2 regions of the Sulfurovum sp. TSL1 genome follow, and region 2 is predicted to be linked to the other one. Evidence: riboswitches for the same ligand, from Rfam matches in the RefSeq annotation. Region 2 holds a riboswitch; the other holds the start of a gene.
What was found. A riboswitch is a leader RNA that binds a small molecule or an ion and turns the genes downstream of it on or off. The one in region 2 is predicted to bind cyclic di-GMP.

Region 1: linked by a shared signal. The riboswitch ahead of LDM98_RS00280 (ATP-binding protein) and the one ahead of LDM98_RS03760 (SpvB/TcaC N-terminal domain-containing protein) in region 2 are both predicted to bind cyclic di-GMP.

What each region holds. Positions count from the first base shown of each region.
Region 1 covers NZ_BPFI01000001.1:54,759-59,190, reverse strand. The annotation lists gene LDM98_RS00290 (efflux RND transporter permease subunit) at 1-868, opposite strand, end outside; gene LDM98_RS00285 (alkylphosphonate utilization protein) at 939-1,478, opposite strand; cyclic di-GMP riboswitch class I at 1,704-1,782, shown strand; gene LDM98_RS00280 (ATP-binding protein) at 1,973-4,432, shown strand, end outside.
Region 2 covers NZ_BPFI01000001.1:768,396-772,827, reverse strand. The annotation lists gene LDM98_RS03780 (NAD(+) synthase) at 1-49, opposite strand, end outside; gene LDM98_RS03775 (peptidylprolyl isomerase) at 104-625, opposite strand; gene pyrF (orotidine-5'-phosphate decarboxylase) at 694-1,386, shown strand; gene LDM98_RS11755 (hypothetical protein) at 1,376-1,498, opposite strand; tRNA gene LDM98_RS03765 (tRNA-Ser) at 1,667-1,757, shown strand; cyclic di-GMP riboswitch class I at 1,980-2,055, shown strand; gene LDM98_RS03760 (SpvB/TcaC N-terminal domain-containing protein) at 2,244-4,432, shown strand, end outside.

The DNA.
Region 1 (4,432 bases), 710 kb from region 2:
CATTTCCCTCAGGCCCTTTTGAGATGACCAAGGTAATGTTGTTCCGTCCATTAAACGTCGAAAGTGTTGTATCTTGAGGGTAAGTGATGTCGACCTGGGCAACATCACCGAGCCTCACCTGCTTCTCTCCTATTTTAATCAGTGCTGATTCCCACTCTTCTTTGTTGTCTTTACCGTGTACTGTAGAGAGGAAAATATAATTGCCACTTTGCTTGATATCCCCTATGGGATAGATATAAGAGGTTTTTGAGATGGCATCGATCAGCGTAGCCGGGTCCAAACCATAGGCTCTTACAGCCTCTTCATTGATCTGTACGGAAACCTCCTGATCTGCATCACCGTAGATCTGTACTTCACTGACATAAGGATTTCTGGCAATTTTGGATTTTACCTCTTTGGCCGTTTCTATCAATTGGCCTTTGGTCATATGCTCAGAGGAGAGAGAAAGTCTGATAAGCGGCCGGTTGTGCATCAGCAGCTCTGCCGTTGGTTCGGTCATATCCGAAGGAAGATATTGTCGGCTGCGTGCGATGGCATCTTTGGCTTTATTGAGAGCATCTATTTTGTCTGCGCCATCATTGAGATCAAGAACGATAGAAAAAGTACCTGATTTGATCACGGTCTCGATCTTCTCTATCCCCTGTATGTTGCCCAGTTCATCTTCGATATCACGCACTGCCATTTTATCAAGATTGTCAGCACTGGCACCTGCATAAGCACCCCTGATCGCGATCTTATCCAAGGCGATTTCAGGGAAAAGTTCTTTGGGGATATTGTAATAAGAGTTTATGCCTAAAAAAAGGATAAAAATGAGCAATACATAATTAAGACTTTTATTCTCTATAAAATAGTTAATGATCCTCATCATGGTGTATCCTTATTGAACGTCTTAAATTATTGGTTTGTTATGTAACTTATAGTGATATCAACAAAAAATACTACAGTTTCTTTAAAAATGCCGAAATGATAAAGATCATTGTCCCGTTCACACGACCTTGTATATGGGTAGGGTCACCCGGTACCATGCGGATATTTTTCACAGTCGTTCCCTGCTTAGCGGTAAAACCTGCACCTTTTACCGGAAGGTCTTTGATGATGCTCACAGAATCACCCTCTTGCAAGATCGTACCATTGGCATCACGTGTAGGTTCTTGTGCTTCAGTGGCTAAACCTTCCTCTGCCCATGCTTTTACATCCTCCTCAAGATACATCATGTCAAGCTGGTCCTGTGCACCCAGTTGAGTCAAAAGTCTGAATGCCACGACCTGTACTGCAGGCTCAGTACTCCACATACTGTCATGCAGACAGTTCCAATGTTTTTCATCCTTTGTCGGATCATCTATGGAGGCTGCACAGGTACTACAGATCACAATAGCCTCATCTTTTGGTGCCACTACGTAAGCCGTAAGTCCCTCTTCAGAACCGCACAACTCACATTTCCCTCCGCTTCTATCCATCAATACTCTATCTATGCTCATTTTTTTCCTTTGCTCTATCAGTATCGACATTTTACTCTATTTGTTTTAATGTAGCCCATAAAAGCACTACTATACACGGTCTAAATCATTTCAACCCCGATCTTTACTGACAAACTATATGGTTTTATTTGACATCTTCTCTACTGAATGATTTCAATCACAAATTAAAATGATCACTTATAACTCTTTTTAAATCTTTACTGAGTATAATCCATGAAGGTAAAAAGATTGAAAAGCTAAACTTGTTGTGAAACAAGGGCAGAAAGTCATGGGTCTTTATAAAAAAGATCGCCAGACTACACAATAGAATATACCTATGGACTATTCTACGTAATTCTATCTACACTTTATGCTTCAATACTTTTAAAGAATAATAAAGGGGTCTTCTATGAATCATAGTCTCAGAAATACCATCAAACCTATATCTCAATCCTCTTTATTGATACTCATACCACGAACACTTTATCGTAGCAGAAGCTGCTAAAAGGATTAACATGAAGATATTGAAAAACAAATTAATACTCACTCTGCTTATACTTATCCTTATAGGGATATCAGGAGTGACATCGTATTATACCTATCTCTCTTATCAAAGATATGCAACGGCACAGAACAGTGCGGAGGTTTCTTCGTTTGTAAAACATTTTGAGTCAGTTATGAAACATATGATAGAGGAAAGAGTACAGAGTGCTACCTACCTGGTCACACAGAACAAAGAAGACTTAAAAAAACTCAAAGAGTCAAGGTTGAAGACCGATCAATATCTATTGGAGTTTGATGCATTTACCAAACAGGACGATCAGTTTACACGCTATCGTACCTATATCAAGCAGGCTACTGAAGCGTTAGAACTGGTGCGTCGAGATGTAGATGATTTACATGATAACGCTAGCGAGATCTACCATGATAAGGTCTTTAATCCATTGTTCCAGATAGTGCAGGAAGTTACTGCTGCAGAAAGGTCTGAGGAAAAGAAAAGTTATCTGATGATGTACCAAAAGTATACGGCACTGAAGGAGAACACTGTACAGGAACATATACTGATCTCTTCTATCTTACTTGGATCCAGAAGCATAAGTGATAAAGAGAGAGAATTTTGGGAGCAATTGATACACAAAGATACCTTACCCCAGTTTTATACCCTTGCAGACAGTGCCGTAGCCTTAAAACTCAGCGAACTGCTTTCTGTGGAAAAGTTCAACACTATCATGTCTGAAGCACGCGACATGATCTCCTATGAATCAAGATCAGGAAGATACTCAGTCTCCCCTCTTGGTTGGTCAAACCAGATAGATATAAAAATGGATTATTTCAACAAAGTACAATCCCTACTGCGTCATCAGATCCAAGCGATCAATAAAGAAACCGTCACGCAACACGGAGAGATTCTGGCATGGTATGGAGGGGCAACAGTTATCTTATTGCTTGTACTGCTTAAACTTTTCAGTTTAGTTTCCAAGATAGAAAATGATACACAGATCTCCGAGGAGACCTTAAGAGATATCAAACTGGTACTGAATGAAAACCAACAAAATGAGCTTCATAGATTGATCCGTAACGGTAAGGTGGATCATATCTATCGTTTTTTGCTCAAGACCATTAAAGACGGGAATCAGACCAAAGACCTCTTTCTTGCCAGTATGTCCCATGAGATACGTACCCCTCTCAACGGTATTCTTGGATTTACACAATTACTCAAAGAGACAGATGTTTCAGAGGAACAAGCTGAATTTATTTCAGTGATAGAGAAGAGTTCCGACAATCTTCTGACCATCGTCAATGATATTCTTGATCTCTCCAAGATCAAAGCACAGAAAATAGAACTCGAAGCCATAGAATTCGATCCGGTAGATACCTTTGAATCAGCGGTTGAATCCTATGCGGCCAAAGCGGCTGAAAACCATATTGACTTTAACATCTTTTTGGATCCGACACTGCCTACACTGCTGATAGGGGATCCTACGAAGATCTCTCAGGTCATCGTGAACCTTGTCAGTAATGCCATTAAATTCACTTCTACAAACGGTGAAGTAAGTGTATCGATCAAAAAGCTCTTTGAGGATGAGGATAAAGTAAACGTCAATTTTGAAGTGTCTGATACAGGTATCGGTCTTACCAAGGAGCAACAGGGAAAAATATTTGAGGCATTTTCACAAGCAGATGTCAGTACAAGCAGACAGTACGGAGGTACGGGTCTGGGACTCTCTATATCAGGTAAATTCATAGACCATATGGGAGGGAAACTGAGCATTCGAAGTGTCAAAGATGAAGGCTCTACCTTCTATTTCACCCTGACACTGAAAAAACCTAAGAGCGCGGTACAAAGAGAAGTAGAGGATATGAGTGCCTGCACCGTTGGTATTCTTAATTCACATCTCGATACAGAGTACTATATCAATAAAAACCTTGAAACCTATATCGCTTACACCGGAGCCACTATCAAGCGTTATACCGATGAATCACTCTTGGCATTAAAAGGTACCTCTCAACTCCCTGATATTCTTTTTATTGACCATAAATTCCGTCAGAGAGATGACGAACTTCAACCGTTCCTTGACCTTGATACAAAGATCATTGTGATATCCACAGGAGACCAGAAAAAAAATCTCAAGCGATACACATCACGAATAGATAAGATACTCTATAAGCCTGTGAACTTTACAAAAACACTTCGAATGCTGAATGATAAAGAGGATAGTTCAGAGAAGAAAGAGAATCTTGCCTTTAAAAATGTACATGTGCTGGTTGCAGAAGATAATAAGATCAACCAAAAGCTGATACTCAATGTACTCGGTCGACTCGGTATAGAGGTCACCATCGCGAATAATGGACAAGAGGCACTTGAACAGCGTATGAAAAATGAGTATGACTTGATATTCATGGATATCGAAATGCCTGTCATGGGTGGTATGGAAGCAACAGGTCAGATCATCAGCTATGAAAGGAAAAACCAT
Region 2 (4,432 bases):
CTACGATGGTCTTGTTCACAGCCGATGCAACTCTATAATATCCGTACATACAGTTCCTTTTAGGTTATCCCCGGATGAAGGTCCAGGGATGATAAACAATTCATTAATCTCTTGATTCAACCACTTCAATACTGATGATGTCATCATTTTGTTGGATCTGGTCCAGCACCATGAAACTTTCCGTATCGTCTTCGTCGATCGCACCAAATACTGTGTGAACACCGTCAAGGTGTGGCGTTGCTACAAAAGTGATGAAGAATTGGCTTCCACCTGTGTTCGGTCCTGCGTGTGCCATAGAGAGTGTCCCTCTTCTGTGTGGATGCGTACTTGTATCCGTTTCACAGTCGATCTGCCATCCTGGTCCACCTGTACCAGCCATAGCCGGATTGTCTTTAGAATACGGACAACCACCCTGTGCCATAAACCCAGGGATCACTCTGTGAAATTTCAGACCGTTATAGAATCCGGTTTCTGCAAGGTGAGCGAAGTTCGCAACCGTGTTAGGTGCATCATCTTTAAAAAGCTTAGCCCAGATCACCCCTTTAGAAGTGGTGAATTTAGCGTAGTTGTATGTATCCATTACAGATTGAACGATATCGTATCTTTTTGTTTCTCTTCCAAACATGTGTGTTTAGTCCTTATATATTAAAATTTTGATATTATTATACCACTAAAAGATAAGAGGTTTAAACCATGGAACTATGCGTAGCACTTGATCTGCCGTCAGCTGAAGAGAATTTGGCCCTAGCTGAGTCACTCAAATCGTACAATGTTTGGATGAAAGTAGGATTTCGTGCCTACATCCGTGACGGGAAACCTTTTATAGAAGCACTCAAAGCGATCAATCCTGATTTCAAGATATTTTTAGACCTCAAACTTTACGATATCCCCAACACTATGGCAGATGCAGCAGAAGAGATCGCCAAACTCGGCGTCAACATGTTCAACATCCATGCCTCGGCAGGGGCTGTCGCTATGAAAACAGTGATGGAGAGACTGGCATCTTATGAAAACCGTCCATTGGTACTGGCTGTGACCGCACTGACCTCATTTGATGAAGCGAACTTCCAGAGCATCTACGAAAAAAGCATAGACGAAAAAGCGGAGCAGTTCGCAAAAATGAGTTATGAAAACGGTTTGGACGGTGTGGTATGTTCTACCTTTGAGAGCAGGGCCATTAAAAATGCTACGTCAGAGAAATTCCTGACGCTCTGTCCTGGCATCAGGCCTTTCGGTGAAGATGCCGGAGATCAGCAGCGTGTGGCGACGCTGGATCTTGCAAATGAAGAAGGAGTAGACTACCCTGTTGTAGGAAGACCTATCTATAAAGACAGTGACCCGCAAAGTAAAGTAGAAGAGATCCTCAAAGTCATTTCTACTTTTTGATCTCTTTTTTTGATTGGGTCATATGGACAGCATTGTCCATACCTTTCATCATAAGATATGCACCTAAAGCAAACATTCCCAGTACGATAAGAGGCGTAAGTTTTTTTAACATTTCGAACCTTGTTGTATAAATCTTTAGATGTAATGATAATCAGTTTTTTTGTGATTTTCCTAAAATATAATTGATCAAAGTGAAAAAAAGTAAAATTAAAAACAATTGAGATTATTTTAAGCTTCTATTTAACCCAATCTAATTATAATCTCATCCACAAAAACACAAGGACAGTTGGGTGAGTTGGCTGAAACCACATCCCTGCTAAGGATGCGTATTCGTAAGGGTACCGAGGGTTCGAATCCCTCACTGTCCGCCACCAAAGGCCCCTAAATTACGTATTTTCAGACTATCCAGTTATTTAACTCTGCCAAAATTCCCCAATTTAACTAGAACTCAGATATTGTTTGAGTAGTGAGGGAACAAATCCTTTCAGTATACTTAAACTTATATATTGTATGACATATAAAAAGAAAAAAAATATAAGAATTTATTAAGATACAACCTTAATTTAATATTAAATTTGTTACTATTTGCCTTCTTAAGGATATGCCAAACTTACTGCGAAGTAAGGACGGAAAGTCACGGATCTCTCGTTAGACCGCCGGATTGCCTTACTATAAAACTAAAATACAAGATGTGAGGCACTTATCCTTTACTCCTTATTTTTTATTTAAACTTTTTTTGAACACAGATAAAGTTATGGATAAAAAAATTTCGATAAGCATACCTCTGTAAATCATATTTTAGTTTGTATAGAAACCTTAAAAGAAAAATAGTTACGTAATTATTATAAAGGTTTAGAATGTTCAAATTTATGAAAAAGCTCTCTCCTGTTATTTCACCTATGATCGCATCATTGTTTTTATTTTCCAGTACAGTTAGCTTTGTAGAAGCAGCGACACATACTAGTACACATATACAATATCTAAATGAACAGGCCTTTATAAAATCGTACCATATGAACGGGCAAGAAGATGCCTCGTTATTCGATCAAGATACAGACACTTTATATACATTACAAGAAAGTGTTTTAATTGAGAGAGTTTTCTCTAAAGATGTTTCTTTAAAAAGCATGAGCGTCTTTGGATCAAGTGACTATCAGGTTGCAGTTGAATATAAAGTCAATGGTTTATGGGAAACAGCAACTTCATGGAATACGCAATCATTAGCAAACCTTGATAATGATTGGAATACTTTTGCATTCAAACAGATAGTTGATACTGATGCTATTAGATTGACATTGAACCCTTTAAAAAGTTTACCAAAAGGTTTGGCAGAAATTAGATTTGAAACTGAGGAAGGAACTAAACTTAACACCGTTGTAAAAACTGTTCTTACCCCAGATGCCGGAGTGCAGCTTGATAGCCAAAGAGTCTATCAAGCAAAAGAGCAAACGGCCGTACTTAGTACAGATGCAAATCTAAGAAAAAACGGTACCTTCTCCATGGATATCGCATATCAGCCAGAACAGATAGAAAAAGCCGTATTGAGCTATGAAGTTTCAGGTGTCACCGGAGGAGCAAGTGTTATCCGTGCGATCAATGACGAATTGGCACAGGGAGGATTACTGGTACAGGCAAGCGCACCTACACTAAAACAGGCTAAGAGCACAGAGGTAACTGAAGAGATCAACCCTCAATGGCTTAAAGCCGGTACCAACAAGATCCGGTTCATTCCTCATGAGAAAGGTGACCTGCCTATACCATATCAGATCAAAAACATTAAACTCTCTTTAACACTCAATGACAACATTCAATCAAAAGATACTTCTCCTGAACTTGTAGCATTCCAACCGCAAACAGGGCTTTACTATGGTGACTATGCGTATGTAAGAGGTTTTGTCACATCAGATAAAAATGAATCACCTAAGATCACGGTAGACGGAAAAGAGGTTAAAAGTACTTTAGGTTCATTTGAAACACTGGTGAAAGCAGACAGCACAAAAGATGTAAAGGTAGTCGCTAAGTTTTCAAATGGAAAAACCCTTACCAAAACCCTTTCTATCAATACAAACTTTGCTTTGTATGAACCTAAAAGCAAAACCGTACAGCTTAGTACAAACGCAGTCAAGCTTCTCAATGATAAAAATGCTGATAGCAGAGGTAAAACATATATAGTAGCCGCTGAAACGGGAGCAGAAGTAGCGTTCAAAACAGCAAAGCTCAATATTAAAAGAGAAGCACTACAGACAAAAAAAGACATCAAGGTCTTGAGCCTTAATACACGTGATCTTCCAGAACTTGACCAGGGTATGGTTAACGTTACTAAAGGAGATGCAGAGGGATATCGTTTCTTGCCTCACGGTATCAAGTTTGATAAAGAGAACAATCTTGAAATCGCATACGATGAGAGTAAACTTCCTAAAGGAACAAGCGCCAAAGATGTCAAGACTTACTTCTTCGATGAAGAGGCAGGACGTTGGATGCCGCTTCCAAAAGTAGCAAGTGCAGCAGGTGTGATCACCTCTAAAACAGATCACTTCACAGATATGATCAATGCCGTTATACAAACACCCGATGCACCACAGGCAAAAGCCTACGGCGCGACACAGATCAAAGATCTTAAAGTAGCCAATCCTGGTGCAAAGATCAATCTAATAGAAGCGCCTAAAGCTTCTAGTATGGGTGATGCACAACTCTCTTATCCTATTGAGATCCCTGCAGGAAGACAGGGGATGGCGCCGCAGCTTGGCGTAAGTTACAGTTCGGGTGCTTCGAATTCATGGATGGGACTTGGATGGAACCTCTCTACGCCAAGTATCGGAATTGATACACGCTGGGGTGTGCCAAGATATAACAGTAAAGATGAGACGGAAACCTATACGATAGGTGGACAGCAGCTTAGTCCTATGGCACATAGGAGTGCTCCGATACCAAGAACAGCTGAAAAAGTATTTCATCCAAGGGTAGAAGGGTCATTTAATAAGATCATCAGACACGGTGATAAACCAAGTAATTACTGGTGGGAAGTGACAGCTAAGAACGGTACAAA